2 regions of the Shewanella sp. Sh95 genome follow, and region 2 is predicted to be linked to the other one. Evidence: predicted binding sites of a transcription regulator. Region 2 holds the regulator's gene; the other holds the start of a gene.

Region 1 (15,944 bases), on a different contig from region 2:
TCACTTTCAATTGGGTAATGGTATATGGACGACTGTTCATAGGGTTTCCTGCTGCAAACTGGCGATTAGCGGCCTGCGGGTTTGCCAGTAAAGCGGTAAGAGCACGGCTAAGGTACAAGTCACCAGTGCGATGAGGATGGCTTTGGCATAAGCAAACCAGTCCCAGATCATTTGGATGGTCCAACCAAAGGCTTGCAGGGTGATTTTATCGATTAATAAATACCCCAGCAGAGCGCCCGTAGGCATCGCAATCAGGCAAGTGATTACTACAACCAGTAGCATTTGGCTAAATACCATAGTACGTAGTTTGCTGCGACTCACCCCTAGTGAATAAAGCCGTGCCAGTGGCGCTTGCCGTGCTTGGGTTAACATTAAGCAGGCGCTAAATAGCCCAATGGCGGCCACCAGCAAGGTTAAGCTATTGAGCACTAACGTGATTGAAAAAGTGCGTTTAAACATGGCAATGGCTTGGGCCTTTATGTTGGCTTGGCTATAAATTTGCGCCTGAGCCAACTCTAGCTCTGTGGCGAGCTGCATTTGCAGTTCATCCAGTTCGGTCTCGCTGCGCTTGCCATTCGTGGGTATTGGTTGCGTTAGCACCGATGTTGGTGATTTATCAGCTTGTTCCAGAGGATGAAAACTGGCCGCAAGGCTGATGGGTAACAGTGGCAGTTGTGCCTGTTGCCACAGTTGATGGCTAATAATGAGCTCATTGCGGGTATTACCATGGTCGTAATAAATACCTGCGATAACTACTTGGTTACTGGTGATTTTATCGAGCACGTTTAAAGTGACTTTATCGCCCAGCATCAACTGATACTTAATCGCCATTGGCTCACTCACCAAGACAAATTGTCCGCCAAAATAGCGTTGCCATAGGTCAGGTAAACTGTCTTTGAGTGTACTTGTGTACTTGATTGACTCATCATCACGGCTGATAAGATTCACGGGGATCGTTTGAGCCGTTGGGCCTTGGATCGATATCTCTGCATCGACTTGCCATTGTTGATATAAGCCGCTGACACGAGGATCTTGGCTTAATTTATCCCGTACATCAGCCATACGGTTAGCCCTCGGGCGCAGGTATAAATCGGCATGTAAGCGGGTTTCTAACCAACTTCTTAGGGTTTGCTCAAAGCTGCCCACTAGGGTATTCATCGCTACATTTGCGCTTAATGCCAGCAAAATGGCCATCATCGCAAGGGAAAGTGGCGCGATAAGCTCGCGGGTTTCGGCAAGCAAATAGTGCTTAAGCCCTGGGCGAGTGAAGGGGAGCAGTAAGCTTACTCCCCAATGCAATACTTGGGGCAACAGCAGAGGAATCGCGACCGTCACTATGCCTAGTAATATCAAACTGGTGTTGTAACTTTGGCTGAAGGGAAACAGTATCGCCGCGAGTACGAGTAACCCACAGGCTAAGATAAATTGCCGCTGGTGGGTTTGGTTGTGGGCCTTAGTTTGCTGATAACGGTTAGCGCCTTGGGCAAGGGATTGGCGCGTAAGATCAAAATACAAGGGCATGCAAGCAGCAAGCGCTGCCACTAAGGTGAGTGCGATCGCCTGTGCTAACCAATGCCATTGCCAAATGCCCGGCAGCAAGTGGGCACCATAGAGCTGCTCTAGCGTCATGGCAACCATAGGTTGTAGCCAATGGCTGAGTTGTAAACCTAAGATAAACCCGATTACCGAGCCTAAGATAACCAAAAATAGTAATTCGGCGAGCAGGGCAAGCATCACGTCGAGTCGTTCTAGCCCCTGTTGCAGCAGTTGGATCAGCAAACGTTGGCGTTTCATTAGGCTGTAACGCACGCCGTTATAGGCAATAAACAGCCCAACCACAAAGGCTAACATACTCATCGCATTGAGATTTAAATGAAAACTGCGGGTAAGCGCCATTAAGGCTTGCCCTTGATCCTGCTGACTGTAGCTGGCGAGATCTGGGGTGATACCTAAGGTGTCGAGCCGTTGTTTTAACGCGGCTAGTTTATCCCTATCGTTAAATAGGGCGATATAACTGAGTTTGCCCGGCATGCCAAGTAAGTTTTGGGCGAGGGAAATATCGGTCAAGATGGCGCTGCCAAGTCCCCAACTATCATCGACACGGATCACTTTTAGGGTCGATGGTGTTATGGATTGGGCTAGGCTGAGCTGGCCATTGGGCGCGATTTTGCTGGCTAGACTGTCACTCATCACCACCACGGGCTCACCGCTTATTAGGTCGGCAAGGGGCAGATCTCCCATTGAGACAGTAGAATTAGCCGTTGCCTTGTTATTTGAGGACGGTGAAGCGTTTTTTGAGGTTAACGTGGCAGTCAATGCCGCGACAATATCGCTGCCTTCAATTTGCCAATACTGGCCGTTTTGGCCAGCAACTCTGCCACTGACTACCGCAAGACTTTGGCTAATCCCAGCCTGCCTTAAACTGAAATACACCGATTCATCGAGATTATCTTGGCCAACGGGTGAGGTCAGCAGTACATCGGCCCGCTGACTTAATAGCTCTGTGGCTTCGCTATAGCTACGAATCGCATTATCGTTGGTGGCTTTTACCCCGATGAGCAGCGTCACGGCGAGGGCGATTCCGAGTAAAATCGCCCCAGCCTGCAATGGCGCGTGGCGATAATGGGCTAAAAATACCTTGAGTACCCAAGTGATACGCAGCCATTGTCCACTCTTGCTTAAGTGGTGGTATGGATTGGCTTTATGTTCTAGCTGTGTGTTATTCATCATGCTAGCCGGAGATCGACACTGCGGCGTGGGACAGATGCCAGCGTTTGTTCATAAAGGCGGCGCACTCTTCGCTGTGGGTGACCATCAAAATGCTGGTTTGGCTCTCTTTGGCGAGTTCGCATAGCAGTGACATCACCTGTTTACCAGATTCGTCATCTAAGTTACCCGTGGGTTCGTCGGCCAGCAGTAAACTCGGATTGTGGGCTAATGCCCTAGCTATCGCGACCCGCTGTTGTTGTCCGCCGGAAAGCGCTTCAACCTGCCGGTTTAACAATGCCGCTAACCCGAGCTTTTCTACCAAATAATCGCACCAAGGATTCCAGCTATCACCGTTAAGGTGCAGGGAAAAGCCGATATTATTTTTAACATTCAGCGGAGTGAGTAAATTAAATTGCTGGAATACCACGCCTAAATGGGTACGCCTAAACTCACTCCATTGCTTATCTTGCCACTTGGTGGTGGATTGATGATTCAGCACTATCTGGCCACTGTCTGCCGTTTCAAAGCCCGCAATCAGATTCAGTAAAGTGCTTTTGCCGCTGCCACTTGGGCCGGTGAGTGCGATAGTCTCCCCTTGATGCAAAGTTAAATCGACCGCTTGCAGTACAGTGTGGCGCTGCTCGCCGTCGCGAAAACTTTTACTTACTTGGATAAGCTTGGCGACTTCTTTCATCTATCTCTTCCAATTGGGATTTAGCCAACCTAGGCGTTAGGCTAAAGATAAAGCATTTTACAATCCTATAGATACCGATATTTGGGCAAGTTAGATCAATTCACATTGATTAAGACTTAGGATTGAGTCTGTTTGAATTTTCTGCGATTAACGGCTTGGCTCTCATTTCTGTGAGCAAATGGGCTTGAGCTATTGTGGTGTTTGTTGCATGCTGTGCGCCCTGTTAAGCGATAGCTGGCTATCGTTTTAACAATCCGTTCGGATGAAGGTAGCAGGAGAGTGGGGAATTAACCCCACACCGACGAGGCAACTTTGTTGTTGGAAGCATTCCATAAACAAAGCACTCTTTCAGGTGCCGCAAGGCGTGGACTGTTACTGGACGAGCCTCTGGAGAGACTACCGATTGCATTAACTTGCAATAATAGGTGGCGCCGAAGGCGAAAGTGTCGCAGTGTGTTAAGCGACGCGAAACGCTCAGGCAAAAGGACAGAGGAGAGGATGACTGCACAGTCCCTGTCGTTTGTCTTTGTGGACTATTTTCCTGCCGTTATTGGCTGGGGAGATGGTATTTATTTAGGCTGACAGCGTTGTGTCACAGCCATTTCTTTTCCTCCTCCTTTATTAATTTAGTTGTTTAATAATTGAGGAATATCATGAGTTTTGAAGCCTTGCTCAGCAGCCTAAATGGTATTGTCTGGGGTCCTATCACTCTTTGTTTGTTAGTTGGCACAGGGATTTATCTCACTGTGCGACTAAAGCTTATCCAAGTATTTCGTCTGCCAATGGCGCTTAGCCTATTGTTCAAACCCGCTAAGGGGCATGGTGATCTATCGTCCTTCGCCGCGCTTTGTACTGCATTGTCTGCAACCATAGGTACGGGCAATATTGTTGGGGTCGCAACGGCGATTAAGATGGGCGGTCCTGGTGCGTTATTTTGGATGTGGCTTGCCGCCTTTTTTGGCATGGCGACTAAGTATGCCGAGTGTATGTTGGCGGTAAAATACCGCACTACGGATGCGCGTGGACAGATTGCCGGTGGCCCGATGTATTACATCGAGCGTGGCCTCGGTTTGCGTTGGATGGCGAAGTTATTTGCACTGTTTGGCGTGGGGGTTGCATTTTTCGGCATTGGGACTTTTGCTCAAGTGAATGCGATAAGTGATGCCTTAACTATCGCCTTTGATGTACCAACATGGGCGACCGCGCTGGTGCTAACCCTGCTGGTGGCGGCTGTCACCTTAGGTGGTGTCAAACGTATCTCCAACGTGGCGCAAAAGTTAGTACCGGCGATGTCAATTGGTTATGTGTTGGCCTGTGTGTGGATTTTAGTGGTTTTTGCCGATGCTATTCTACCCGCGTTGCAATTAGTGGTGGCGTCGGCCTTTACCCCAGTATCGGCTGCGGGGGGATTTTTAGGGGCGACCGTGGCGCAAGCGATTCAAATGGGGATTGCCCGCGGGGTATTTTCTAATGAGTCAGGCTTAGGTAGTGCGCCCATTGCTGCGGCTGCGGCAAAAACCAATGAGCCCGTCGAGCAGGGCTTAGTGAGTATGACGGGCACCTTTTTCGATACTATTATCATCTGCACTATGACGGGATTAGTGCTCATCATCACTGGGGTATGGAGCGGTGACACTGCGGGCGCGGCTATGACCAGTGCGGCGTTTAGCTTAGGCGGATCGGCTGCCATCGGCCAGTATTTAGTCACTATCGCCTTGGTCTGCTTTGCGTTTACGACCATTTTAGGCTGGCATTACTATGGTGAACGTTGCTGGTACTACTTAGTGGGCGAGCGCGGGCTGCGTGCCTATCAAATCTTGTTTTTAGGCCTGATTGCTGGTGGGGCTTTTATCAAGTTGGATGTGATTTGGTTACTGGCTGATACGGTAAATGGCTTAATGGCCATACCTAATTTGATTGCGATTATTGGATTGCGGCACATTATCATTGCTGAAACCCAAAGCTATTTTGTTCGAACATTCACTAACCGTACGCTACACCCTGTTTATTAATGTTGTGAAAACAATATATTAGTTCACATTATTTTAACTTTGAGATTGTCGCCACAGCGTTCTTCGTTTACTTTATAAGAGCTACCCCAAAAAGGGGGGAGACTTAAAACGGGGGCTTTGAGGCGACGCCATGGATAAAAGTAAACTTCGTACTTTCCGCAGCAAAATTTTATCCCATATTGCGCTGCCTTTGATTCTTATCATGGCGGCCGTTTATGGGATTACTTCATGGTTTAATTATCTTTCCCTTGAAAAGCGGCTTTACGATCATTTAGCTCAACAGTCGGCACATTCAGCCTCTCGATTGCAATTATTACTCGAACACGCTCAAACAAATACTCAAGGGCTTGCTGATTTTATTGGTTTTTTGGCTGACAAGAATGATATTAACGATTCTGATAAGCTGCAAAAAGTCTTAACTAATCGCCTCGAGCGTAACCCCGATTTTTATGGTTCTGCCGTTGCCTTTAAACCGGGCACTTTTCTCAATAAAAAACTTTTTTCTCCCTATGTATACCGCAGTGGTAATAGTTTCCATTATTTAGATATTGGCGCCGAGGGGTACGATTATACCGATGGGACTTGGGATTGGTGGACGCAAGCCATCAATAAGGTCGAAGGTTATTGGTCAAAAGCCTATTTCGACGAGGGTGCTGGTAATACTTTAATGATTACTTATGCGGTTCCTTTTGGAGTGCAGCCGAATTATTTTGGGGTTACAACCGTTGATTTGGCTTTAGATAGATTACCTGAGCAACTAGGGATAGCCCCTAATCGGCTGATGATATTAGATGAGCAAGGTCGGCTTATCTTTCATGGGGATAAAGAAAAGGTTTTAGCCACATCAGTTTCGGAATGGCTGGATAAAGGAAATCACAAAAATAATGCCTTTGGCGCTTTGCTGGAAGATGGGCTGACTGGGCAAGCCAGTTTTGTTGATGATACTGGTACAGTTTATCTTGCCAGCATTGCAGAAGTGGCAAAGTTAAAATGGCACGTGGTTGTTATGGTGCCACAGCAGGAGTTATTTACCTCGCTACTGGACGATATTTCCTCAGTTGTCCTCAACTTAAGTTTATTAACCTTACTGCTGTTATTGACCTGCTATATCGCCGCTAAACGGTTAACTCGTCCACTGGAAACCCTTGAATCCGGCATTTTGGCTTTCGGTCAAGGTAAAACACAGCAGTTGGTTATCCCTAAAGGTGCGATTAGCGAGATAGTGACCTTAAGTGAAACCTTTAACAAAATGGCAGATCTGCTTGCTCAGCGTGAGCAAGCTATTTTAGATTACCCGCGGTAACCGCTTCGCTCGCTTGATCGACGGTATGAGCGATAAATCCTTTTATTGCTCACTTGATCCTGACGGACAACTTGCACAGGTCAGTGAAGGGGTGACCAAAGTATTGGGCATACCGCCCGAATTACTTAAGCGCAAATATCAAAGATTGTTTTCGGCCAACCCCCTTAATGAGAAAAACTGGGAATACACCGATCTGGCACTCAAAGGGCAGAACGTCCCTTCACATCAAGTTGAACTCATCGATTCAAAAGGCCAGTCAAGGCGGCTCGATGTTTTTATGCAGCCTTTAGTGTCAGATACTGGCGAGTTAATGTCGGTGGAGATGCTATTTACCGATGTGACAGAGCAATTTTCCGCCGCTGCTTGGTCTAGCGCTGTACTTGAGGCCGCACCTGAGGCCATGTTGATTGTCGATCAAAGTGGCCAAATAGTATTTAGCAATAGTCGCTGTCAGCAGCTGTTTGGTTATGACGCAAAAGCTATGTTGGGATTACAAATTGAAGCTTTGCTACCCGAAGATTTAAGGAGTCCCCATGCCAAAGAAAGATTACAGTTTCTACGTGAGGGGCGTGATGGGCCGATGGCAAATGCACGCCATGTGCGGGCGCTTAAGTCTGATGGGGATGAGTTTGTTGCCGAAATCGCCTTAAGTATTTTACCGAGTGATTTCGATGGTCGTCGCCAAGTGGCTGCATCGATCCGTGATATGACCCAAAAAATAGCGGTTGAACAAAAAATCCGTGATAGTGAAGTTCGCTTCCGTGGTTTGGTGACCAATATTCCAGGGGCTGTCTACCGCACTCGCATCGGCGAGGAGTGGGTGATGGAATATGTCAGTGACAATATTGCCGATATTACCGGTTATGCCGCGAGCCAGTTTATTGAGAATCGTCAACGCAGCTTTGCTTCATTGATTTTGGAAGAAGATCGCGAGCTGTGTCATCAGCATATTGATAGAGCCCTCGCGCAGCAGGAAACCTTTGAGGTGGAATATCGTATTCGCCACCGTGACGGTAGCATCCGTTGGGTGCATGAAAAGGGCAAGGCGAGTTATACCGAAGAGGGTTTTCCCCTATGGTTTGACGGCAGTATTGACGATATAACCAAGAGTAAGTTAGCCATCGTCGAGCTTGAAGCCTCAAGGTTGCAATTAACTAATATCACTGAGTCTATTCCTTGTACTGTGTATCAATTGCGCTGGGTTTCTCCTAGCGATCGCCGTTTTACCTTCCTTTCTGGCGCAGCATTTCACATGTTGGGCTTACACCGCGAAGATTTACTCAGTAACTTTAATATTATTGCTGAGCGGATTTTTGATGAGGAACGACCAGAAGTTATACGTGCGCTTGAGGGAATGAGTGACGATAAATTAAGCTGGATCCGCGAGTTCCGCTATCGTCATCCTAATGGTGGCATTCGCTGGATGGAAGCCGGAGCCAGTGGTCATTATGCCGATGATGGCGCCATTATCTGGAATGGCTATGTGATGGATGTGACTGAACGCAAGTCTATTGAAGAAGAACTTGCGGTCAGTGAGGCGCACTTTAAGGCCTTATTTGATGGGGCAACCATTGGTATCGTGAATGTCGATATCAAAGGACTTATCCTCGATTGTAATGATCAATTCTGTGAGGATATGGGGCTGAGCCGTAATGAATTACGTAGTACGCCGATTTTTGATGTCTTGAGTGCACAGGATAAAGAAGTTGCAAAAGCGCAGTTTAAGGAACTTGTAGAAGGTAAAGTTGATCACTATCGAGGGGAAAGAAGCTTTATTCGTCCCTCCGGTGAGCATTTATGGATGACAGTTAACGTTTCAAGCTTATTGGACAGCCAGAACCAATTTGAGTCAGCTGTGGTAAGCATGGTCGATATGACTGAGTTAAAACTGCTTTCAGAACAATTGCTTGTTGCCAAGGAAGAGGCTGATGCCGCCAGTAAGGCAAAAGGCGACTTCCTCGCGAATATGTCCCATGAAATCCGCACGCCAATGAATGCCATTATCGGGATGTCGCAACTTTGCTTACAGACTGATCTAGACAAAAAACAGAAAAATTATCTCGAAAAAATTGAGCGCGCATCGCAATCTTTATTATCAATCATTAACGATATCCTTGATTTTTCTAAGATTGAAGCTGGCAAGCTTGATATCGAAAATGTGCCTTTTCAACTCGATACCATGCTTGAAGATTTGAGCGATATCTTCTCCGAAAGGGCGGCTCAAAAGCAGATTGAATTGCTGTTTGCTGTCGCACCCAATGTTCCACGTTATCTGCTTGGCGATCCGTTGCGGTTGGGGCAAGTGCTGATCAACCTAATGAATAATGCGATCAAATTTACCGAAAGAGGAGAGGTATTACTGTCCCTCAGCTTGGTCGAGCAGCAAAACGATGATGTCATATTACGTTGTAGTGTGCGTGACAGTGGCATTGGGTTAACCCATGAACAACAAGCCAAACTGTTTAAGTCGTTTACGCAAGCAGACACGTCTACTACCCGTAAATATGGTGGTACAGGATTAGGGCTGGCGATTTGTAAACAACTGGTCGAATTAATGGGGGGAAGTATCGGGGTCGAAAGCCAGCAAGGCCATGGCAGTACTTTCTTTTTTACCGTTAAATTGCGCATCTCCAGTGGACAAAAGCTCATCGTAGGTCAAGAGCTTGAAGGTATGCCAGTATTAGTTGTCGACGACAATGCCACCGCAAGGGACATTATGCGAACCACTCTAGAGAGCATGGGCTTTCAAGTGGATACCGTGCGTTCTGGCGACGAGGCGGTGATGCGGTGCAGTCAGCAGGATTATGCTGTGGCATTGATTGATTGGAAAATGCCACATCTTGATGGGCTCGAAACCGCAAAACAAATCCTGCAACGGGCAAAAAAAGCGCCGCGTATCTTGATGGTATCAGCCCATGCGAATCAAGATTTCTTGACCCAAATCGAGCAACTTGGGTTAGCGGGCTACATCAGCAAACCTATCAGTGCATCAAGATTGCTTGATGGCATTATGAACGCACTTGGTCGCGCAGGGTTCCTACCCGTCAGGCGTCATCAAGACAGTATTGCGCCTGAGTTATTATTGCCCCTTAAAGGTAAGCGTATTCTGTTAGTCGAAGATAACGAAATGAACCTTGAGGTGGCGACCGAATTTTTAGAGCAAGCGGGGATTATTTTATCCATTGCCACCAACGGCCAAATTGCGTTGGATAAGTTAGCTCAGCAGAGCTTTGATTTGGTATTGATGGATTGTCAAATGCCAGTGATGGATGGTTATCAGGCAACAAAAGCACTGAGACAAAGGCCCGAGTTAGCACAATTACCTGTGATAGCAATGACCGCCAATGCCATGGCTGGCGACAAGGAAATGTGTTTAAGAGCGGGAATGAATGATCATATCGCCAAGCCGATAGAGGTTAACTTACTGTATCAAACCCTCCTAAAATATTTAGGTGCACCGTTACCGCCTCAAGAGCTTATTAATGATTCACCCAAGCCTGTGAATATTGATGTTGATTCTGTCGTGAAATGGCCTGAACACCCCGAGCTTGATATTGATAGAGGCTTGCAGCTAGTGCAAAACTCCACGCGCCTTTACCAAAGGATCTTTGATCGTTTTGTGACTAGCCAACGTAATGTTGTCGAGCAAATCAACAAGGCCGTTGCCAGCAATAAACGTGAGGATGCGGTGCGAATGGCCCATACGCTTAAGGGACTTGCGGGCAATTTAAGTTCCACAACGCTTGCGGAATTGGCTCGGCAATTGGAACTTCACTTAAGTGAAAATACTGAGTTCCAAGCGGAGTTGGACCAAATCCAAACGTTAGTGGCATCGATTTGCCAAGCAATTGAAAAAGTTAAACCTGAGTTTGAAGAATCTAGTGGGCCGACGGCGGAGCATTTACCACCAGAAGCCCTCATTGAGGCCTTAACGCGATTACGCCAAAGTTTAGAAGAAGCGGATTCCGATGCAGTCGTCCAAATGGATGCACTTAAACCGCAAGTGAGTGCTCAGTTATGGCAGCAGTTGAGTCCAGCGCTAACGATGATTAATCAATATCAATTCGATGAGGCCGTCGAGTTGATTGATGAAGTACTTGTAGACTTAACGTAAAACGGTCAATTATGCGCAATATTGATCATTGATAAAGCCACTGGAAAGGTGAATGTGTTGATGGATAAGGCAACAATATTAGTCGTCGATGATACTCCAGAAAATATCGATATTTTGGTGGGCATACTCGGTGATGACTATAAGGTCAAAGTCGCGATTGATGGACCAAGGGCGCTAGCCCTTGTAGCCAAAACACTGCCTGATTTAATTTTACTCGATGTCATGATGCCCGGCATGAATGGTTATGAAGTCTGTAAGCAGCTTAAACAGGAGCCCTTAACTTGCCACATTCCTGTGATTTTTGTGACGGCATTATCTGAGGTTGCCGATGAAGCACAGGGCTTTGCCTTAGGTGCGGTTGACTACATTACCAAACCAGTCAGCGCTCCCGTGGTGAAGGCGCGAGTCAAAACTCATCTCGCGCTGTACGATCAAAAACGCTTGCTAGAGCAACAAGTTAAAGAACGTACCCAAGAGTTAGAAGAAACCCGCTTTGAAATCATTCGCCGTTTAGGTCGCGCCGCCGAATACAAAGACAATGAAACGGGTCTGCACGTTGTGCGTATGAGCCATTATGCGCGGCTGCTCGCTATCAAACTAGGTTTACCGAGTACCTTCTGTGAGTTGTTGTATAACGCGGCGCCTATGCATGACATTGGCAAAATCGGCACGCCCGATGCGGTACTGAAAAAGCCGGGTAAGCTCGATGCCGAAGAGTGGAAAATCATGCAGCAACATGCCGCCATTGGTGCTGAGATCATTGGTGAGCATGGCGACCCACTGCTGCAAATGGCGCGGCGTATCGCCTTAACCCACCATGAGAAATGGGATGGTTCGGGTTATCCTAATGGCTTGTCTGGGGAAAATATTCCGATCGAAGGTCGGATTGTGGCGATAGCGGACGTCTTTGACGCGCTGACTTCGCGCCGTCCTTACAAGGAGCCTTGGACAATAGAGGCCACGCTCGAGTTACTCGAAAGCCAAGCAGGGCAACACTTTGACCCTAAGCTGGTGGCCGAATTTAAGCAAATTCTGCCCGAGGTGGTGGCGATTCGAGATACTTATTTCGAGCATTAAAAGCAAAAGGCGCCTAGGGCGCCTTTTTCAATACGATTCGCTTATCAGCGAGAAACTAGTCTTCGAGCGAGTAGGGCAATGCTTGAATATGTAAGCTAGATTGCTCGTCATCAGCGAAACGCAGTTTGGCGTCACTCTCGGTATCGTTGGCGAGCACTGCGGTGAGCAGCACTTGATTACCACGTTGAACAAATTCAATGATTTGTCCACCCTTGCGATAACCGTCTTCCAATTCTATCTCGATACCCGTTTCCAAATTGATATTTAAGGAAGTGGTGCCTTGAAGAATATAGAGCGCACGCTTGTTACCACCACGGTATTTCATCCGCGCCACAGTTTCTTGACCCATGTAGCAGCCTTTGTTAAAGCTAATGCCGTTAATAGCCTGTAGGTTACACATCTGCGGTACGTACTGATTAGCATGGCTTGGCGCTAGATTGGGGTAACCCGCAGCAATTTCTAATGCTTGCCAAGCACTGGCATCAAATACGGTATGCTCGGCAATGAGGGCGCTTGCGGCTTGTGGTTGTAGAACCAATATAAATCGATCCGCATCTTTTAAAATGGCGCCATGCTCGATGAGAGTGAGTTCCTGAGTGACTTCACCGTAGTGTTGGCTGACAAATTGTTTAGCTTGTTCACCCGCCACACCGAGTAATGTCCACTCATCAGAGGCATTGGTCAGGGTCGCCTTACTAAATACCGCATATTTTTGCAGTTGTGGCAGATCCACTGCAATAGTGTCCTTTGGCATCAACATCAACAGCGCATCTCGGATGGCAAAGGTGCGGAAGCTAGCCAGCATCTTTCCCTTAGGATCACAATGTGCGCCCCAGCGCCATTGGTTGGCTTCAAGTGAGCTGATATCTGTGGTCACTTGGCCATGGATAAAACTGCGGCCCTGTTCGCCAACCACTTTGATAAGGCCTAGGTGGGATAAGTTGGCGAGCATAAGTGGAGGCGTGGAGGCGTCCAGATCCCAATTGGGTGTCGAAACTGCAATAGTCATAGCGAGATCCTGAAAATGAAGGCGATGCAAGAGGCTTGATTGTAGCGGAATTCCTCTGGCCTCAAAAGCATAAGGCGCACATATCTTAAATGAAATGTGCGCCTTAGATGGGGGCAAACCTAAGCGGTTTAGGCGTTAGAACAACACGCGAGTACGCAGTGTGCCTTCAATGGCTTTAAGCTCAACCAAGGCTTCTTCTGCTTGGTGGGTGTCGACTTCCATTACCACATAACCGATTTCTGCCGTGGTTTGCAGATACTGAGCGGCAATGTTAATGCCTTTTTCAGAGAAGGCTTTGTTGATTTTGATCAGCACGCCTGGACGGTTTTGGTGGATATGCAGTAGGCGAGAGGTACCTTTATGCATTGGCAGAGACACTTCAGGGAAGTTAACCGCAGATACGGTTGAACCGTTATCTGAGTATTTGGCTAATTTGCCTGCCACTTCGATACCGATATTTTCCTGTGCTTCGGCGGTGCTACCACCCACATGTGGCGTGAGTAGCACATTATCTAAACCGCGTAATGGGCTGATAAATTCATCATCATTCGATTGTGGCTCAATGGGGAAAACGTCAATCGCCGCGCCCGCAAGGTGACGCTCTTTGAGTGCAACCGTAAGCGCATCGATATCGACCACAGTACCGCGGGAAGCGTTGATAAAGATGCTGCCTTTACGCATAGCGGCGAATTCGGCAGTACTTATCATGTCTTTGGTTTGCGGCGTTTCAGGCACGTGCAAGCTTACTACATCGGACTGTGCCAGCAATTGCTCCATTGAATGGATTTGCTGGGCATTACCCAATGGCAATTTGTCTTCGATATCGAAGAACACCACACGCATGCCTAAGGTTTCTGCCAGGATCCCCAGCTGAGTTCCAATATGGCCATAGCCTATCACGCCTAAAGTTTTGCCACGGACTTCGTAACTGCCTGCGGCAGTTTTCATCCAACCACCACGATGGGCGATAGCGTTACGTTCAGGAATACCGCGCATCAGCATAATAATTTCGCCTAATACCAGTTCAGCTACGCTGCGGGTATTAGAGAATGGTGCGTTAAAAACGGGGATACCGAGGGATTCGGCGGTCGCTAGATCCACTTGGTTAGTGCCGATACAGAAACAACCAATCGCAATTAATTTTTCGGCACGTTTTAATACATCGGCGGTGAGTTGGGTACGGGAACGAATACCAACAAAATGAGCATCTTTGATGGATTCGTGCAGGGCTTCATCACCTAACGAGGCTTTGTGATACTCAATATTGGTGTATCCCGCGCGTTCAAACACATCTACCGCAGATTGGTGGACGCCTTCCAACAACAGGATTTTGATCTTATCCTTGTCAAGCGAATGTTTCGCCATGATATGGGTACCCTCTAATTAATTGAAGTGGTTCTTGTATGTTATGCTGACAACCTTGGCTCATCAAAGTAGCACTTTTTTTGCTCACTGTGGAGGGCTAGATGGCTAAAGTTAATATTCTAAAATTAGAACAATATCGCATAAGAGGAAGAAACATTGAATAATAAAATCGCTTGGTGCGGTATTTACCTCTCAGTATTAGTCTGGTCGGCGATAAAACCTGCTGATACTTTCACTTGGTGGCTTGAAGCTTTACCTGCATTAGTGGCGGTTCCGCTATTATTTTTTACCCGCAAACGCTTTGAGCTAACCCCAATAGTGTATTTTTTAGTACTTGTACATTGCTGTGTGCTGTTTGTCGGTGCGCACTATACCTATGCTGAAGTGCCATTATTTGACACCATTGCCCAATGGATGGGTAGTGAACGTAACAATTACGACAAGGTCGGGCATTTCGCTCAAGGCTTTATTCCTGCCATGTTGGCCCGTGAGATTATGTTACGCAATCAAGCCGTCAAACCCGGCGCTTGGTGCGCTTTTTTGGTCACTTGTTTTGTGCTCGCGTTTAGTGCCTTTTATGAGCTTATTGAGTGGTGGGTGGCCGCTGCAACGGGCGAAGGTGCTGAGGCATTCTTAGGCACACAAGGTTACGTGTGGGATACCCAATCGGATATGTTTTTAGCCTTAATTGGGGCCATCGTGGCGCTACTCAGTTTATCCCGTGTGCAGGATAAGCAAATCACTAAACTCCTGACTCAAGCCTAATCGTAGTCTGAGAACATCCAATCCCCTTTGAATTAGATTCAAAGGGGATTGTTATTCCCAAAAATGTCATCTTAAGGTGTTAATTTTTTGTTTAAACTTTCGATTGATGTTTTCATAGACTAAGGTATAAAGATGAATGTGATCTCCATCTCATTTAGTATTAATTGCTAGCAATTAAATACTATTTAGGAACTTAGTCGAATTTACTACATATAAATAGAGGTTATTAGTACATTTGGGTGATGGCATTCATACGGTAACTAGTCAAAATGGGCTATGTTAATGAGATGTACGCTGAGATTTAGGCAGATTTCATTAAGCCGGATAAAAAGATAATGAAATACTTTTCAGGGAGAAGAGTAAATTGGGTACTATCAATGAGTTAGTATTTTTACATCAAGTGGCGGCGCCTTGCCATTTAGCGATACTTGCTGAATCTATCGGATTGAAAACACGGATCGTTAAACATGCCTCAGCGTTAGAGTTAGATTTAGAAAAAGGGCATCGCAGCTTTTGTTTAATCGCCCAGAAAGGTGCGGCCTTAGATAATAAAGGGATCCCTTTGCTGGCATCTCGTCTTGTCCCCCATATTCCTGTGGCTCTGTATCAAGTTGAGCGCAATTCCTTAGATCAAGAGTCAGCTATGCTGCTTGGCATACGCGGACTACTGTTTACTGACCAGCGTATGGATTTGATGTTGACCGGATTGCGTAAAATGGTTGCCGATGAGCTTTGGTACGATAGAACTTTGCTCAGTAAGATGTTTCGTCGCGTGGTGCAAAAGTTGGATGGACAACATGATATGCCTGCCGACACTGTGGCCATGCTGCAAGCTCTTACCTCTAGAGAAAGAACCATCATTCAATTCGTTTCCAGCGGCGCGAGAAATAAGGAAA
Region 2 (15,944 bases):
TTTAATAGCTTCTCGTACAGGTCGATATCTTCTACCTTTTCAAAACCAAAGGCTTGATAGTTGGCTTCGATATCGCTGCGGCTGATGTTCACATCGTCCTGCGCGGGCACACCTGGGATACCAGTTAAAATACCTTTGGTCGAAGGGGTGATCAGCAAATCCGGCAGCTTTTGATCTTTCTCTAAGCCTTCTGGCAGTGTGATACCGCAGAATACGCGCTCGCCCTTAGAGTAGGCGCGCCACATTGAGCCAGTGATGTATTGGCGGCAAATGGCTTCGACTTTAATCGGGCGGGCTTTTTGGACTATCCAAACGAAGGGATGCGGAATATCTAAAATATGGCTGTCGGCTAAACCGTTTTCGGCAAATAGCTTAAACCAATGATTAGAAATGGCATTTAATGCCGCGCCTTTACCAGGAATGCCTTTTAATCCGCCTTCACCGTGGAAGATGCAGTCGAAGGCTGAAATACGGTCGCTAATCACCATAATGGCAAGTGGCGTATCTTCGGGCACATTGTAGCCCTTGGTTTTAATTAAACGGCGGCTGTCGGCGTCGGTTAGCCAGTAAACGCTACGTACCTTGCCGCTATGGACTGGGCTGTCGGTGCGGATGGGTAAATCGTTGTTTACGGCTAATACGGAATCAGCAAGACTCATGACGAGTATTCCTTTGGATAGAGAGTGTAGGGACGAGTTTTTTATTCGTTGCGGTGTGCTTAAGCCGTAAATGCTTTGCCACCTTTTTATTATTGACCAATAGCTTATTGCTAAGTGCGCACAAGAGATTGGTGAGGTTAAAACGTAAAGCGAATAGGATATTTTCGGGCGATAGGCAGAAGAGAGAAGGTCGGGATAAGGGGGAAAAATAGCACGCAGAGCAAGGTTGGCGCCAGAAGGAGTCTGGTCTGTTCAAGCGGGGGAACCCCGTGCCATTTTGCTCGAAAAGGCTAACCATTAATCCGAGAGAACCTTGTTAGACAGCCGCGAAAAGTGGCGCCATTTTACCTTTATTCGCAAAATTTTCCACGGCTATTTATGCACATCTGTGCGGCGTGTCGGTGTAAATTGGGGAGGGGATCAATGTGGCAGCTGAAAATACTTCCCATGAAGCCCGAGCAGAGGAATCGCGAAGTTTGAGTTTATAGTGTGACTCGCTAAGCCTTAGAATGACATTAATCCCAATATAGGCATGCAGTTAGCGCTGTAAATCGGGGTAATATTGATGGCCTGAATAAAGCGAGTGCCTGAGCCCCCATACCGCGTGGCTTTTTGTGTTAACACCTATTTTTTGTGAATTGAAAAACACAGTTTGCCCATCAGACCCTAACATAAGGCATGAATGAAACATATCGAGGTAAGTAGATGACAGAACCCAAAACGCCGATGATGGCGCGCGCCGCCTCCGAAGGGCGGTATTTTTTCTCGAAGCAATTTATCGCCTTAGCCGAATGCCAAACCCAGTGGCAGGATCTGGAGTTTGAAGAGTGCGAGTTCCACGATTGCCAGTTTAGCGACAGCACATTCCGTAACTGCAAGTTTATCGATTGCCGTTTTGTGGGCTGTAATTTGAGCCTGCTCAAGGTGCCCTTAAGCCAATTTAACGGTGTGAGTTTTGAAGAATGTAAACTGGTGGGCATAGATTGGACTCGCGCTGCTTGGCCGAGATTATCCTTTGCGGCGCCTTTTAGCTTTAGAACCTGCATCTTAAACGACTGCTCTTTTATGGGGCTTACGCTCGATGAAATGGTGCTCGAGGGCTGTAAGGCGCAGGATGTGGATTTCCGTGAAGGTAAGTTTAATCGCGCCAACTTTAGTTACAGCGATTTTCGCCACAGCTTATTTGGCCGCACCGAGTTGATGGAGGCAGATTTCTCCGAGGCGACCGATTACGATATCGATATTTTTAATAATAAAATTAAAGGTGCTAAGTTTAGCCGCGACGAAGCGATTCGGCTGTTAAATGGCTTAGATATTACCTTGGTGGATTGACCTTATACCAACCTCATATCAGCACCTGTTCGCGCTAATAGGTGCTGGCATTTTATCCTTTTAAATGAACGGGTTTATTGTGACAGCGATATCGCGGTATCACTTTTTAACTTATTGTTTTTAAAATTGCTTTTAGGTTTTTTGATAACTTTTTATTGTGGTGCGTATTGTTAAAATACCTCAAGCGTACGCATCGATATGGCCAATCAACACTATTGATCTTATTCACGAATTTTTAGAACAATTTTAACTTTTTGTTGCCACAGATCACACTCAACTTGCCTATGTGGTTTACCACAATATCCGCCTACTCCTTAAGGGATAACAATCACCCCGGAACAGCAAAATGTCAGCGTTTCTTAAGGCATTGGCATTAATAACTAAAAACCTGTGAGCAAATTTAGTGTTTCACCGCAGTGGTGACCCAAAGCCTAAGTTTGCGTGTGCCAATTGGCGCATAAGGGTGGATGAGTGTGATGGAGGTAACCATGATTGAGCTTAATAGGCGAACCTTTTTAAAGGGCGCAGGGGCCAGCGGTGCAACATGTGCATTAGCTAGCTTATTGCCGGGCAGTTTAGCGGCATTAGAGAGCAAGCAGCTTAAGGGCATGGGCAAAGAAATTGCCAGTATCTGTGAGATGTGCTCGACCCGCTGCCCGATTTCAGCGCGGGTGATTGAAGGTAAAAACGTCTTTATCAGCGGCAATAAGGCGGCTAAATCCTTTGGCGGTAAAGTCTGTGCCCGCGGTGGTGCTGGCCATAGTTTACTTTACGATCCACAGCGGATTGTGAAACCACTCAAACGGGTTGGCGAGCGCGGCGAGGGTAAGTGGGCTGAAATCAGTTGGGATGAAGCCTATCAACTAATTGCCGATAATCTCAATAAAATCAAGCAAGCTCACGGCCCAGAGGCGGTAGCGTTTTCCTCAAAATCTGGCTCGCAAGAAAAACACTTATTCCATCTCGCCACTGCGTTTGGCAGCCCAAATACTTTTACTCATGCGTCTACTTGCCCAGGTGGTTATGAAATTGCCGCTAAGGCCATGTTTGGCACTAAGGTGAAACGCGATTTAAGTAACTCAAAATACATCATTAACTTCGGCCATAACCTGTACGAAGGCATCAACATGTCCGAAACCCGTGGCATGATGGCGGCGCAAATGGATAAAGGCGCCAAGCTGGTGGTGTTTGAACCAAGATTCTCTATCGTCGCCGATAAAGCCGATGAATGGTACGCGATTCGTCCCGGTACCGACGTGGCCGTCGCTTTAGCCTTATGTCATGTATTGATTGAAGAAAACCTTTACGACAAGGCCTTTGTTGAGCGTTATGTTGAAGGCTTTGACGCTTTTGCCGCCGAAGTAAAAGCCTATACCCCAGAGTGGGCCGAAACCATCTCCGATGTGCCCGCCAAAGATATTCGCCGTATTGCCCGCGAATATGCCGCTAAAGCACCCCATGCTGTGGTGGATTTTGGTCACCGAGCCACCTTTACCACCGAAGAGTTTGAAATGCGCCGTGCCTTGTACGCTGCCAACATCTTGATTGGTAATATCGAGCGTAAGGGCGGTATCTACCTTGGTCAAAAGCCTGGTGATTATAACAAGCTCGCGGGTGAAGATGTGGCTCCTGTGCTGGGTAAGCCCGGCGTAAAAGATATGCCAAAGCCTGCGGCAAAACGTATCGACCAAGTGGAAGAACAGTACGCCATGATGTGGTCTGCGGGCGGGATTTATCAAACCGTCCTCGATGCGACCTTAAGCGCGGTGCCTTATCAGTTACATGGCTGGGTGATGTCCCGTACTAACCCAATGCAAACCATGACCGACAGAGCGCGTGTGGTCGAAGCCTTGAAAAAGCTCGACTTTGTTGCAGTGTGCGATGTGTATATCAGTGAAACCGCGGCCTATGCCGACGTGATTCTACCTGAGTCTACCTACCTTGAGCGCGATGAGGAAATCGCTGACAAGTCCGGTAAAAACCCTGCCTACTATGTGCGCCAACGGGTAGTCGAAACCTTAGGTGATACTCGTCCTTCATGGCAAATCTTTAAAGATATCGGCCATAAGCTAGGGTTGAGTGAATTCTATCCATGGGAAAACATGGAGACCCTGCAACTATTGCAGGTAAACCGCGACACAGAGCTGCTGCGCCGGATCAAAGACGAAGGTTTTGTCAGCTTCGGTAAGCCGATTATGTTGCGTGAACCTAAAATGGTCGCCGAATTTACCAAGGCCTATGCCAATGCCAAACCTGCGGATGAAGACGGCACCTACGGCAGTTTACTCAGCTTTAAAACCCCAAGCGGCAAGATTGAATTGACCTCCGCCAAGGTTGAAGCCATGGCGCCAGGACGCGGCGTCATTAAATTCCGCGAAGTGCAGCTTAAAAAGCCAAATGAACTCTACTTTATCCAAGGTAAGGTGGCGGTGCATACCAATGGCGCGACCCACAATGTGCCCATGCTGGCAAATTTGATGTCGGATAACGCTGTATGGGTTCACCCAGATACCGCGAGCAAATTAGGTATCAGCAATGGCGACCCTATTCGCTTAACCAGCAGTGTAGGTACAGAGGAAGGTCATGCGTTAGTCACCCCGGGCATTCGCCCCGATACCGTGTTTGCTTATATGGGCTTTGGTTCTAAAAACAAAGAGTTGGTTAGAGCGACAGGCAAAGGTATCCACTGCGGAAACTTATTGCCCCACGTTACCGCGCCTGTGTGTGGCATGACGGTACACACCACTGGCGTCACGCTGGCAAAACGCTAATTGGAGGCTCAAATGACGAAAAGATATGTGATGGTGCACGATGAGAACAAGTGCATCGGCTGCCAAGCCTGTAACGTGGCTTGCCGCAGTGAAAACGGCGTACCAGAAGGGGTGACCCGTTTGCAGGTGAGAGTCGAAGGGCCGTATGGCGAAATGCCCAATCTGCACTTTAAGTACCACAGGGTGTCTTGCCAGCAGTGTGAAGATGCGCCTTGTGTGAAGGTGTGTCCAACGGGTGCGGCCTATGTGGGCGAAGATGGCATTGTCTCCATCCACGGCGACAAGTGTGTGGGTTGTATGTACTGCGTGGCGGCGTGTCCCTACAAAGTGCGTTTTATGAATCCCGAAACCAAAGTGGCTGACAAGTGTAATTTCTGTAAGGACACGCGTTTGGCCCGGGGTGAAGAGCCTGCCTGTGTGACTGTGTGCCCGACCGATGCCTTGGTGTTTGGCGATGCTAACGATCCACAAAGTGAAGTGGCCACACTGCTCAACACTAAGATCACTTACCAAGATAAGACCCATTTAGGCACTAAACCTAGGGTATATCGCGTTCCTACCAAAAGAGGGGGGATTTGATTATGAACAATACTTGGGGCGATATGGCGCAATATGATCCCGTCACTTGGCACTGGGTCATCGCCGTGTATTTGTTTATGGCGGGTTTATCCGCCGGAAGTTTGCTGATTGGAATTGGTTTGCGTTGGTTCAATCAAGAACAAACACAAGTTGAGAGCAATATCCTCAAGGCCGCAGCAATTATTGGCCCTGTGGCAATCAGCTTAGGCTTGGCTTGTTTAGTGTTTGATTTAACTAAGCCTTTCCACTTCTGGTTGATCTTAATTAACTACAACTTCCAGTCCGTTATGGCGATTGGGGTATTAGCGCTGCTGGCTTACTCACCCTTGGCATTTGCCTACGCGATTTTAGTATTGCGTGACGATTTGCCAAAGTGGGGCTTAGGTTTCCTCGCGCCTATCGCTAAGCTGCTGATGCCCTTTAGAAAGCTGATTGAAGTGCTGTTGTTTGTCCTCGCCATTGGTGTGGGCGCTTACACTGGCTTCTTAATCTCGGCGATGAATGCCTATCCGATGCTAAACACTGCGGTATTGCCTGCACTGTTCTTGGTATCTGGTTTATCAGCGGGCGCTGCGGCCAATGCGGTGCTGGCGCTGGTGATGTTCAAAACCGATAGTCACGACAAGACCTTAGCCAAAATGCATGGCTTAGAGCTGCCAGTGATGGCAATCGAAATCATGTTCCTGTTTATGTTGTTCTGTGCCTTGTACTTTAAGGGCGGAGCGGCGGCTGCGGCGCTGGCATCACTCACCTCTGGCGTGTGGGCAAGCGTATTCTGGATTGGCGTGGTCGGGATTGGCTTTGGTGTGCCATTGCTGTTTATGCTGCTTCCCGCAGCGACTCGCCACACTAAGGGCGCAATGATTATGGTGGCCTGTGCCAGCTTAACTGGCGTGCTCGCGCTGAGACACTTTATTGTGTATGCAGGCCAAAGCTACTTAAGCTAACGTATTGATGCTAGCGCAATAAGCATCACTTAAATGCGATTAAGTGATGCTCGAATGGATGACAACTCGTATCCACAGCAACAAAAAGCACCGTTAAACGGTGCTTTTTTTATGGCTGCGATTGGTTGCAATTGGCAGGAGATTATTGCGGTAATAACTCAATCACTGATTTGACCGTGAGCACTAAGGCGCTGATAGCGCAGAGGGCTAAGGTCGCCATCTTGGTCTTATGTTTATCCACATTTCCTACCAGTTTGCCTGCCACGAGATAGCCTAACAATACCGAGGGCAATAGCATTAGCGACAGCCAAAAGTGCTTGATTTCGAGTAGGCCCGTCACCCCAAGAATCGCCAAGGCAATGGTCGAACTAAAGATAAAGAAGGCCGATAACGCCGCGCGAAACTGCGAAGCATCCTTACCCGCCAATAAAATCGCCATCGGAGGGCCACCAATGGCGGCGATATTGCCAAAGATCCCCGAGACGACTCCCGCGCCAAATAGCGTCGCTTTGTTCACCGGTAGGCTGAATTTATACAGGCTCAGCACCACGGCGACCGCCACAATGGCCGCAATCGCCAAACCAAGAATCGGCTGCGGCGCAAACAGTAATAGGCTAGCACCGATAAAGCCACCGGGTACTCGACCGATGAGCGCGTATTGCAAGCCATTGAATTCTAAATGGCCGCGTTCACGCAATAGGGTGAGTAGCGCGATGGAAAATCCCATCACAATCACGGGAGCGGGCACTAATTGGGGATCGACGATATACAGCAACGGACTGGCGACCACTGCTAAGCCAAACCCAATCAGACTCTGGGTGAGGGCACCTAAAAACACAATCACAGACGCAATAGCGAGCGTTTGTGGATCGATCAAGGAGAACATAGGATTCCATCAAAACAAAATAGGGATCGTTACTTTAACCCACCACGCCGGATGAGCATTAACGATCCCTCATAATTAGTTACGGCAGGATTATGGGCGCTTAAGCGTTATTCCATGTCTTCCCACTCGATCCCCATTTCGTCCATCAACCGCTTCGCTTCAGCGGGGATGCTGTCTGGGCACTCTTTCGACAGATCGGCATCATCAGGCAGAGGCTGGCCGGTGTAGGCATGCAAAAATGCTTCGCACAACAGTTCGCTATTGGTCGCGTGGCGCAGGTTGTTGACCTGACGACGCGTGCGTTCATCCGTGAGGACTTTTAGCACTTTGAGCGGAATAGACACAGTAATTTTCTTTACTTGTTCATTCTTCTTGCCATGTTCAGCATAGGGGCTGATGTATTCCCCATTCCATTCAGTCATTGACTCACCTGTTATAACGCTAAATTCGGGGCAGATTTTAAACCCTTACAGATTACAGTCAAATTATTGCTACTATTTCTTAGCGATTGCAAACAGATTTCTTTATGTTTAGACGTCTAAACGTCTTAACGCCTATTGACGATACCACTGGGCTTAGGTACATTTAGACGTCCAGACATCTCTTTGCGAACTTAGGAGTTCCCGATGACCGCAGGCAAATTAGTGACCGAGCGTCAATTAGCCACATTGGCAGTGCGTCAGGGTATCGAAAGCGATACTCAATATGGCGCCGTGGTGCCGCCAATTTACCTGTCGACGAATTACGCCTTCGATGGTCATAAAAATCCTCGCGAATTTGATTACAGCCGTTCCGGCAATCCTACCCGCAGCATCTTAGGCGATGCCTTAGCTAAGCTGGAAAAAGGCGCAACCGGTGTAGTGACTTGTACTGGCATGGCAGCCATTACCTTAGTGACCACTTTACTGGGCCCAGATGATTTACTGGTGGTGCCCCACGATTGTTACGGTGGCTCTTACCGTTTATTTACTAATTTGGCGAAAAAAGGCCAATTTAAATTGCTGGTGGTCGATCAAACCGACAGCCAAGCGCTTGCGCAAGCGATTGCCCAGCAACCTAAAATGGTGTGGATTGAAACCCCATCCAACCCATTACTGCGGGTGGTTGATATCGAAGCTATTGCCAAGGCAAGTCATGGTGTGGGCGCGTTAGTGATAGTGGACAATACTTTCCTGTCACCGATTTTGCAGCAACCGCTATTGCTCGGCGCCGATATCGTTATCCACTCCACCACTAAATACATTAATGGCCATAGCGATGTGGTGGGCGGCGCGGTGGTCGCCAAAGACCCTCAACTCGGTGAGACCTTACATTGGTGGTCGAACACCTTAGGCTTAACCGGTTCTGCCTTCGACAGTTATCAAACCCTGCGCGGCCTGCGTACCTTAGCTGTGCGCATTCGTGAGCACCAAAGTAATGCCGAGCGGATTGTGGACGTGCTGACTAATAGCCCAGTGGTCAGTAAAGTGTATTACCCTGGTCTTGCGGATCATCCAGGCCATGCTATTGCCGCCAAGCAACAAAAAGGCTTTGGCGCTATGCTGAGTTTTGAGCTTAAGGGCGGCGAGGCCGAAGTGGTCGCCTTTTTAGATGCGTTAAGTTTATTCAGCGTGGCTGAGAGTTTAGGCGGCGTCGAGAGTCTCGTAGCCGTGCCCGCGACCATGACCCACAGGGCGATGGAGCCGCAGGCGCGTTTTGAAGCTGGCATTAAAGACACCCTATTACGTTTGTCGGTTGGTATTGAAGATGCCGACGACTTAGTTGCAGATATTCAAGCAGGATTGGCCGCCGTAGCGGCTTGTCATTAGAGGAATAATAGATGGCACGTTGTCACTTACATAAATTTGGTGGTTCCAGCTTAGCCGATGCCGATTGTTACCGCCGAGTCGCCCATATTCTGTTAACCCATGGCCACAGTGATGATCTGGTGGTGGTGTCTGCCGCGGGTAAAACCACTAACTTTTTATATAAATTATTGTCCCTGCGCGATAGCAACCAATTATGGCAAGAAGAATTACAAGTCCTTATCAGCTATCAGCAAGGCTTGATTGAGCAATTATTATCTAACGAGCAAGCGCGGGATTTACGCGAACGTTTAACCACTGATAAAGCTCAGTTAATCAGTCTATTATCTTTAGATGTACGCAATGATTACCAAATTAACCATGTGGTGAGTTTTGGTGAGCGTTGGTCGGCGCGCCTGATGGCAGCGCTGCTGCGCGAATCGGGCGTGGCCGCAAGCCATGTGGATGCCTGTTCGATTCTTGTGGCCGATGAGGCCGCCGTACCGCAAATTCGTGTGCAAGAATCCCGCGCCAAAGTGCAAGCCTTACTGGCCGCACACCCTAACGAGCGCCTAGTGATCACCGGTTTTATCTGCGCCAACGAGCGTGGCGATACCTTGCTATTGGGTCGCAATGGCTCTGACTTTAGCGCCAGCTTAATTGCTAGCCTTGCCGACATTGAGCGCGTGACCATTTGGACCGACGTTGAAGGGGTCTTTAACGCTGACCCGAATAAAATCAACGATGCAAAATTACTCAAGAGCATGTCCCTTGCTGAAGCCGACCGCTTGGCGCGTTTAGGCTCACCTGTGTTGCATTCACGCACTTTGCAGCCGCTGTTTAACACTGAGGTGAGCCTAGCTGTGCGTTCAAGCTACGCCTCCCATACCGACTTTACCCTGATTGCGCCGCACAGTTCCTCAGCGAGTGCGCCCGTGGTGACCAACCTCAATGCCGTGGTGTTATTTGGCTTTAAGATTGCGGGTGATGTCGCCAGTCTGCTCGAGCAATTAGTCGAAGCGGGATTAACACCACTGGCCCATTGGGTATCGGCGCATCAACGGCTTGAGCTTGCCTATACCGCTGAAAACCAAAAACAAGTACAAAAATTATTGGATGCGCAGGCCGAAGCCCTCGGCATTAAAGATCTGCAAATTAATACCGAACTCGGTTTAGTGGCGTTGGTGAGTGCCGATGCCGAGCATTATCGCCGCAGCTTTGCCCGTTTACTGAGTCGTGATGCTAAGCCCTTGTTCAGTGGTGACTTAAGCCTGGTGACCTTAGTGCCACAGTCGCAGGTTAATCTGCTGACCCAAAAAGTGCATCGCCGCTGCGCTGGACCGCGCAAACGCATTGGCGTATTGCTGCTGGGCGTGGGCAATATTGGCGAGGCGTGGGTGAAGCTGTTTAAGTCAGTCTCTCCCTCGTTAAATCAAGAGCTTGAAGCGCAAGTCGAGTTAGTCGGTCTGGTCACTTCCAGTAAAGCTTTGATTAAGTCTACGGGGGTGGATCTGGAAAGCTGGCAGCAGGAATTTGATAACGAAGCCACTCCTTGGCAGTATGAGCATCTATTTGAACAATTAGAACAACTTAACTGCGATGAACTGATTGCATTAGATATCAGCGCCAGCGCCAGTTTAACTCTGCAATACCCAGAGTTTTTCGAGCGTGGCATCCATATGGTCAGCGCGAACAAACTGGCGGGTTCAGGCCCGCTACCGTTTTACCGTGAACTGAAAGAGCAACTCGGTTATCGCCGTCTATTCTGGCGCTATAACGCCAGTTGCGGCGCGGGTTTACCTATTCAACATGCCTTAAACGATCTGCGTAACAGCGGTGATAGTGTTGAAGCCGTGGGCGGGATTTTCTCTGGCACTCTTTGCTGGTTATTTGAGAAATACGATACCAGCAAACCCTTCTCCGAATTAGTGATTGAAGCACGTGGTTTAGGGATTACCGAACCCGATCCTCGTGACGATCTTTCTGGTCGCGATATGCAGCGCAAGTTGCTGATTTTAGCCCGTGAAATCGGTCTGGAAATCGAGCTTGAGGATATTGAGCTGCGCTCCTTAGTGCCTGCCCATTTAGCGGATATTCCACTGGAGCAATTCCTTGCCCGTATCGGTGAGCTGGATGATGAATTGCTGCAACAATACGGCGCAGCGGCGGAACAAAACAAAGTGCTGAGATATGTCGCCTCCTTGGATAATAGCGGCGCAGTCCTTAAAGCCGAGGTGGGATTACAGTGGATTGATGCGAGCCACCCCTACGCCAACCTCACGCCCGGTGACAATGTGTTTGTGATCCGCTCAGCCTTCTATCAAGGTAATCCTTTGATTATCCGTGGACCTGGTGCGGGCCGCGAAGTGACGGCAGCAGCTGTACAATCGGATCTAACACAGATCTGCCGCGATCTGCTGCAAGAATAGATTTAAATTCAAAAGCTTAAAGGACTCATTTGAGTCCTTTTTTATTGGCGAAGATAAGGACTAAAATCAAGGTGATCAACGAGGGATAAGAAAATGCCAAAAATGGGGATTTTTTGGCTTGACTTAACAGCCAGTTTCTCTAGTATATGGACATATAGACGTCCAAACGTCCATATGGATTAAACTACTGCATTAATAGTCGTACCAGTCGCGATAAGTGTCGCACTCGGGCGGTTGAGGAAATACACATGGCTTTTCATCACGCACAACATTCACATTCGCTAAACCAAAGTTTGTCTGAACTTAATGGCGATATTAATGTTTCTTTTGAATTTTTCCCGCCATCAACCCCCGAAATGGAACAGATCCTGTGGAACTCTATTCGTCGTTTAGAGCCGCTGAATCCTAAGTTTGTCTCAGTAACCTATGGGGCAAACTCGGGCGTGCGTGACCGTACCCACGGCGTAATTGAACGTATTCAACAAGAAACCAACCTAGTTGCTGCGCCGCACTTAACCTTAGTGGATGCGAGTGATGAAGAGCTGTTAGATCTGGCAAAGCATTACTGGAAATCGGGTATTCGCGACATAGTGGCGCTGCGTGGCGACTTGCCTGCGGGCAGCCCAAAACCGACTCGCTTTGCGGTGGATCTAGTGCGCCTGCTGCGTTCAGTGGCCGACTTTGATATTTCGGTCGCCGCTTACCCAGAAGTGCACCCAGATGCGGCTAACGCTCAGGCGGATTTGATTAACCTCAAGCGTAAAATCGATGCCGGTGCGAGCCGTGCAATTACCCAGTTTTTCTTCGATGTGGAATCTTACCTGCGTTTCCGTGACCGCTGCGTTGCGGCGGGGATTGATGTCGAAATCGTACCCGGCATTCTGCCCGTGACTAATTTTACCCAGTTAAAGCGTTTTGCGGGTATGACCAATGTGAGCTTACCAAGCTGGTTACATAAGCAGTTCGATGGCCTTGAAAATGATGCCGGAACCCGTCAGCTGGTGGGCGCAAACGTGGCGATCGATATGGTGAAAGTGTTGTCCCGCGAAGGGGTGAAGGATTTCCACTTCTACACCTTAAACCGTGCGGAATTGACCTATGCGATTTGCCATACCTTAGGGGTTCGCCCAAAGGCGGTATAACGTTAACAGCATAAAAAAACGCCGCTATTTAGCGGCGTTTTGTTTTGCTTGAATCCTAAATCCTAAACTGAGCGAGAAGTGTGGTTAAGCGCATCGACAACTGTGCTAACTCGTCTCCTGCCCGCGCCGTTTGCTCGGCACTCTCGGTGGCATTGGTCGTAATATCATTAATATTATTGACGTTTTTATTGATTTCCGCCGACACAGCACATTGCTCGTTGGCAGCGCTAGCGATTTGAATGTTCATTTGACTAATGGTGGATACGGCTTGGGTAATGGCTTCGAGCGCTTCCCCCGCCTCGTGCACCAACGAAACACAGTTTTGCGTGGTGGCGGTACTGGTATTCATGGTACTGACGGTGGATTTGGCACTCTGTTGCAAGGCTTCAATCATCTGCTGAATTTCGCTGGTTGAAGCTTGAGTACGGCTGGCGAGCGTACGTACTTCATCAGCTACCACCGCAAAACCGCGGCCTTGTTCACCCGCACGGGCAGCCTCAATGGCGGCATTGAGGGCGAGCAAATTGGTTTGATCGGCAATATTACGGATAACGACTAATACCGAGTCAATCTGCGCGGTATTACGCTCGAGTTCGTTGATGGCCGTGGCGGCATGGGCTATTTCATCCGCCAGCAGACTTATAGTCGAAATGACCTTTTCAACCAGCAACTTACCATGTTCAGTTGACTCGCTGGCGTGGGTTGCTGCGTCGGCGGCATCAGTCGCATTGTGGGCAACTTCTTGTACTGTTGCCGCCATTTCATTCATGGCGGTGGCGACTTGTTCGGTCTCGAGGTGTTGCCGTTTTGCCATTTGCTGAGTTTCATGGGTAATGGCAGACATTTCTTCGGCCGATGTCGCCAGTAAGCTGGTAGAGTCAGAGACTTGAGCAACAGTCGCGTGGATTTTCTCAGCAAAGCGGTTAAAGGCGAGTGCAAGTTGCGCAATTTCGTCTTTACTCTTCACTTCAATCCGGCGGGTTAAATCACCTTCACCTTCGGCAATGTCATTGAGCGCATTGGTTGTTTCGGCAATTGGGCGGGTAATGCTCTTGGCGATAAACCAGGCAATCGCGGTGCCAATTAGGAAGGCGATAAAGCCTATCATGATGAGTTTAAAGCGAATATCGGACATCGCTTGCTCAGAATGGCTTCTGTCCAGTGCAATATCCAGCACACCAAAGGTTTTGCCCGAGTAGTCTTTCATCCCATGACGATACAGGGCGTAGCTCTTGCCGTCTAAATCGATGGCGCGAATCACTTCAGTACCTTGCATTACCTTGTTGAGTTCGCTGGAGGCGCTGGTGTCGGTGGTAAAGGTGCCACCAAAGGGGACAAAGTTGCCATCCTTAGGCAGCAAAAGTGTTATCTCTGCTTGGTAGGCATTTTTAAAATTGTCGAAGAAGGGCTGGCCAAATGACATACCAAACTCCACCGAGCCCGTATGTTGTCCTTGGTAATTCATCGGCACGAGACCGCGGATGCCTAAGCCTTCAACCCCGTATTCTAAGCCGCTGAGGGGCTGTTTTTGGGTGTTAGTTTCGACAATGGTTTTACGAATTGCGGTGAGGTCATCACCAAATTTTTCAGGGCGATGCAGGCGTAAAAACGAGGTCGCGGGTGGGGTGTGAAACTGAAATTGCTGCACGGCAAAATCTTGTTTAAGGCGCGTAAATAGCGGTTGAGTGCGTTGAAGTAGTGCTTCACGGTCGCGCTCGGCAAAGTTACTTTGGATCTCAGGTGTGAGTGAGATTAAGGTTGCCATCGCCTGTGCTCTTTGTCCCGATGAGACGATATTTGCCACCGCGGTTTCGTATAACTTATGTAATTCCCGTTGTTCAGACTCCCTTATTTGGCGACTGAATTCCGATAGCACCAGCGGCATGATAAAGCTCATCACCGCAAATAGCAGTAGGCTGATGCCTAACACTATCCGAGTGCTAATGTTTAAATTCTTCACAGTAAACCTCCCAGTATTCGTATGCCTGTCTGAATATCTTTTTGAATATTATAGAGATACTGCTTTTTATATTTGCGAGCGGGTGAACCTTTTTCAGTTGTTTTTCGGTTTTTTGCGGATTTCGTGGCAGCGTGCACAGATCTTTTCTGAGCAGAAAATATTTACTTAGCCTGCTAACTAAGTATAATGCTTAGCAGGCTAAGTAAATGAGTAAGCATCATGTATAAAGAACTCGAGCGCTTAAAGGAGTTATCCCTCGCGGAACATTTAGGTCGCCTGCACCGCTTATGGCGTACCGTGGCGGATGTGGAATTAGCACCACTTGGGTTAACCCATCCTCGATGGACCGCGTTGTGGAAGTTATTGCGTCTAGGTGACAACGTGAGCCAAAAGGTGTTAGCGGATGCGCTGGAAATTGAATTGGCTTCTTTGATGCGTACCTTAGGGCAACTTGAGGAGCAAGGTTTAGTCGAGCGTCATTGCTGCACTAAAGATAAGCGCGCCCGAATCGTGTCGCTAACACCCGCCGGTAAAGACGTATTAAAGCAAGTCGAAGCGCGGATTATCCATGTGCGCGGTGAATTATTAGCGGGCATTAGCGCCTCTGAGCTTGGCGAGTTTGAACGCATCATTAGCCTAATTAGTGAAAACGCCTTGGCCAAGTTGACCAAGAGCACAGATATTCTTGAGTGAGAAATAAGATGACACCGGATCAACAATTTGCCCGTCTTGTCAAAATCGCCATGCTCGGTTTTGTGGCCGTGTTTGGCTATTTTATGTTTGCCGACACTATGATGCCATTAACCCCACAGGCTATGGCAACCCGTGTAGTGACTAAGGTGACTCCACAGATCAGCGGCAAGATTCAAACGATTAATGTGAAAAATAACCAAGTGGTCGCCAAAGGCGATTTACTGTTTCAAGTCGACCCTGCGCCCTTTGAGTTGGCTGTGTCACATGCCAAATTGGCCCTAGAACAAGTGCGTCAGGATAATGCCGAACTTGATGCTGCACTCTTAGCCGCTAAAGCAGAAGTGAATGCGAGTGTGACGACTGCACAACAAAAACGCCGCGAGGCCAAACGTTTAGATGCACTTTATGCGACCCATGGCGTTTCGCAGCAGTTGCGTGATCAAGCCGATAGTGATGCGGACGCCGCCGAGGCGAATGTGTTAGCCGCTAATGCTCGCCTCGATAAACTCAAAGTGAGCCGTGGTCTCTATGGCGAAGATAACCTTAGAGTTCGCCAAGCGATGAATGCGTTAGAGCAAGCTGAGCTGAATCTGTCTTACACCCAAATCCGTGCCGACCAAGATGGAGTGGTGACCAACCTGCAACTTGAAGTGGGCAGCTTTGCCGCCGTGGGTCAGCCATTACTCGCCTTAGTTTCTGATAAATTGGATATTATTGCCGATTTTCGTGAAAAAACCTTACGGGGCGTGAATGCCGCTTATC

What was found. Region 2 encodes MetJ, which represses methionine synthesis genes. Its sites were predicted from a motif close to TAGACGTCTAGACGTCTA; they were not measured.
Region 1: serA (phosphoglycerate dehydrogenase) is a predicted target of MetJ. The motif match lies at 14,374-14,391, and genes of this name have one in related genera.

Annotation. Positions count from the first base shown of each region.
Region 1 covers NZ_LGYY01000208.1:66,013-81,956, forward strand. The annotation lists gene AEA42_RS15240 (ABC transporter permease) at 37-2,730, opposite strand; gene AEA42_RS15245 (ABC transporter ATP-binding protein) at 2,732-3,403, opposite strand; glycine riboswitch at 3,781-3,903, shown strand; gene AEA42_RS15250 (sodium:alanine symporter family protein) at 4,057-5,415, shown strand; partial or broken gene AEA42_RS15255 (PAS domain S-box protein) at 5,546-10,832, shown strand; gene AEA42_RS15260 (two-component system response regulator) at 10,893-11,909, shown strand; gene ygfZ (tRNA-modifying protein YgfZ) at 11,965-12,918, opposite strand; gene serA (phosphoglycerate dehydrogenase) at 13,054-14,283, opposite strand; gene AEA42_RS15275 (DUF2238 domain-containing protein) at 14,440-15,048, shown strand; gene AEA42_RS15280 (LuxR C-terminal-related transcriptional regulator) at 15,413-15,944, shown strand, end outside.
Region 2 covers NZ_LGYY01000054.1:3,679-19,622, reverse strand. The annotation lists gene AEA42_RS04370 (phosphoribosylaminoimidazolesuccinocarboxamide synthase) at 1-659, opposite strand, end outside; gene AEA42_RS04365 (pentapeptide repeat-containing protein) at 1,365-1,991, shown strand; gene phsA (thiosulfate reductase PhsA) at 2,480-4,762, shown strand; gene AEA42_RS04355 (4Fe-4S dicluster domain-containing protein) at 4,775-5,341, shown strand; gene nrfD (NrfD/PsrC family molybdoenzyme membrane anchor subunit) at 5,344-6,288, shown strand; gene AEA42_RS04345 (sulfite exporter TauE/SafE family protein) at 6,431-7,174, opposite strand; gene metJ (met regulon transcriptional regulator MetJ) at 7,282-7,596, opposite strand; gene metB (cystathionine gamma-synthase) at 7,819-8,982, shown strand; gene AEA42_RS04330 (bifunctional aspartate kinase/homoserine dehydrogenase II) at 8,994-11,387, shown strand; gene metF (methylenetetrahydrofolate reductase) at 11,636-12,529, shown strand; gene AEA42_RS04320 (methyl-accepting chemotaxis protein) at 12,585-14,489, opposite strand; gene slyA (transcriptional regulator SlyA) at 14,709-15,182, shown strand; gene AEA42_RS04310 (HlyD family secretion protein) at 15,191-15,944, shown strand, end outside.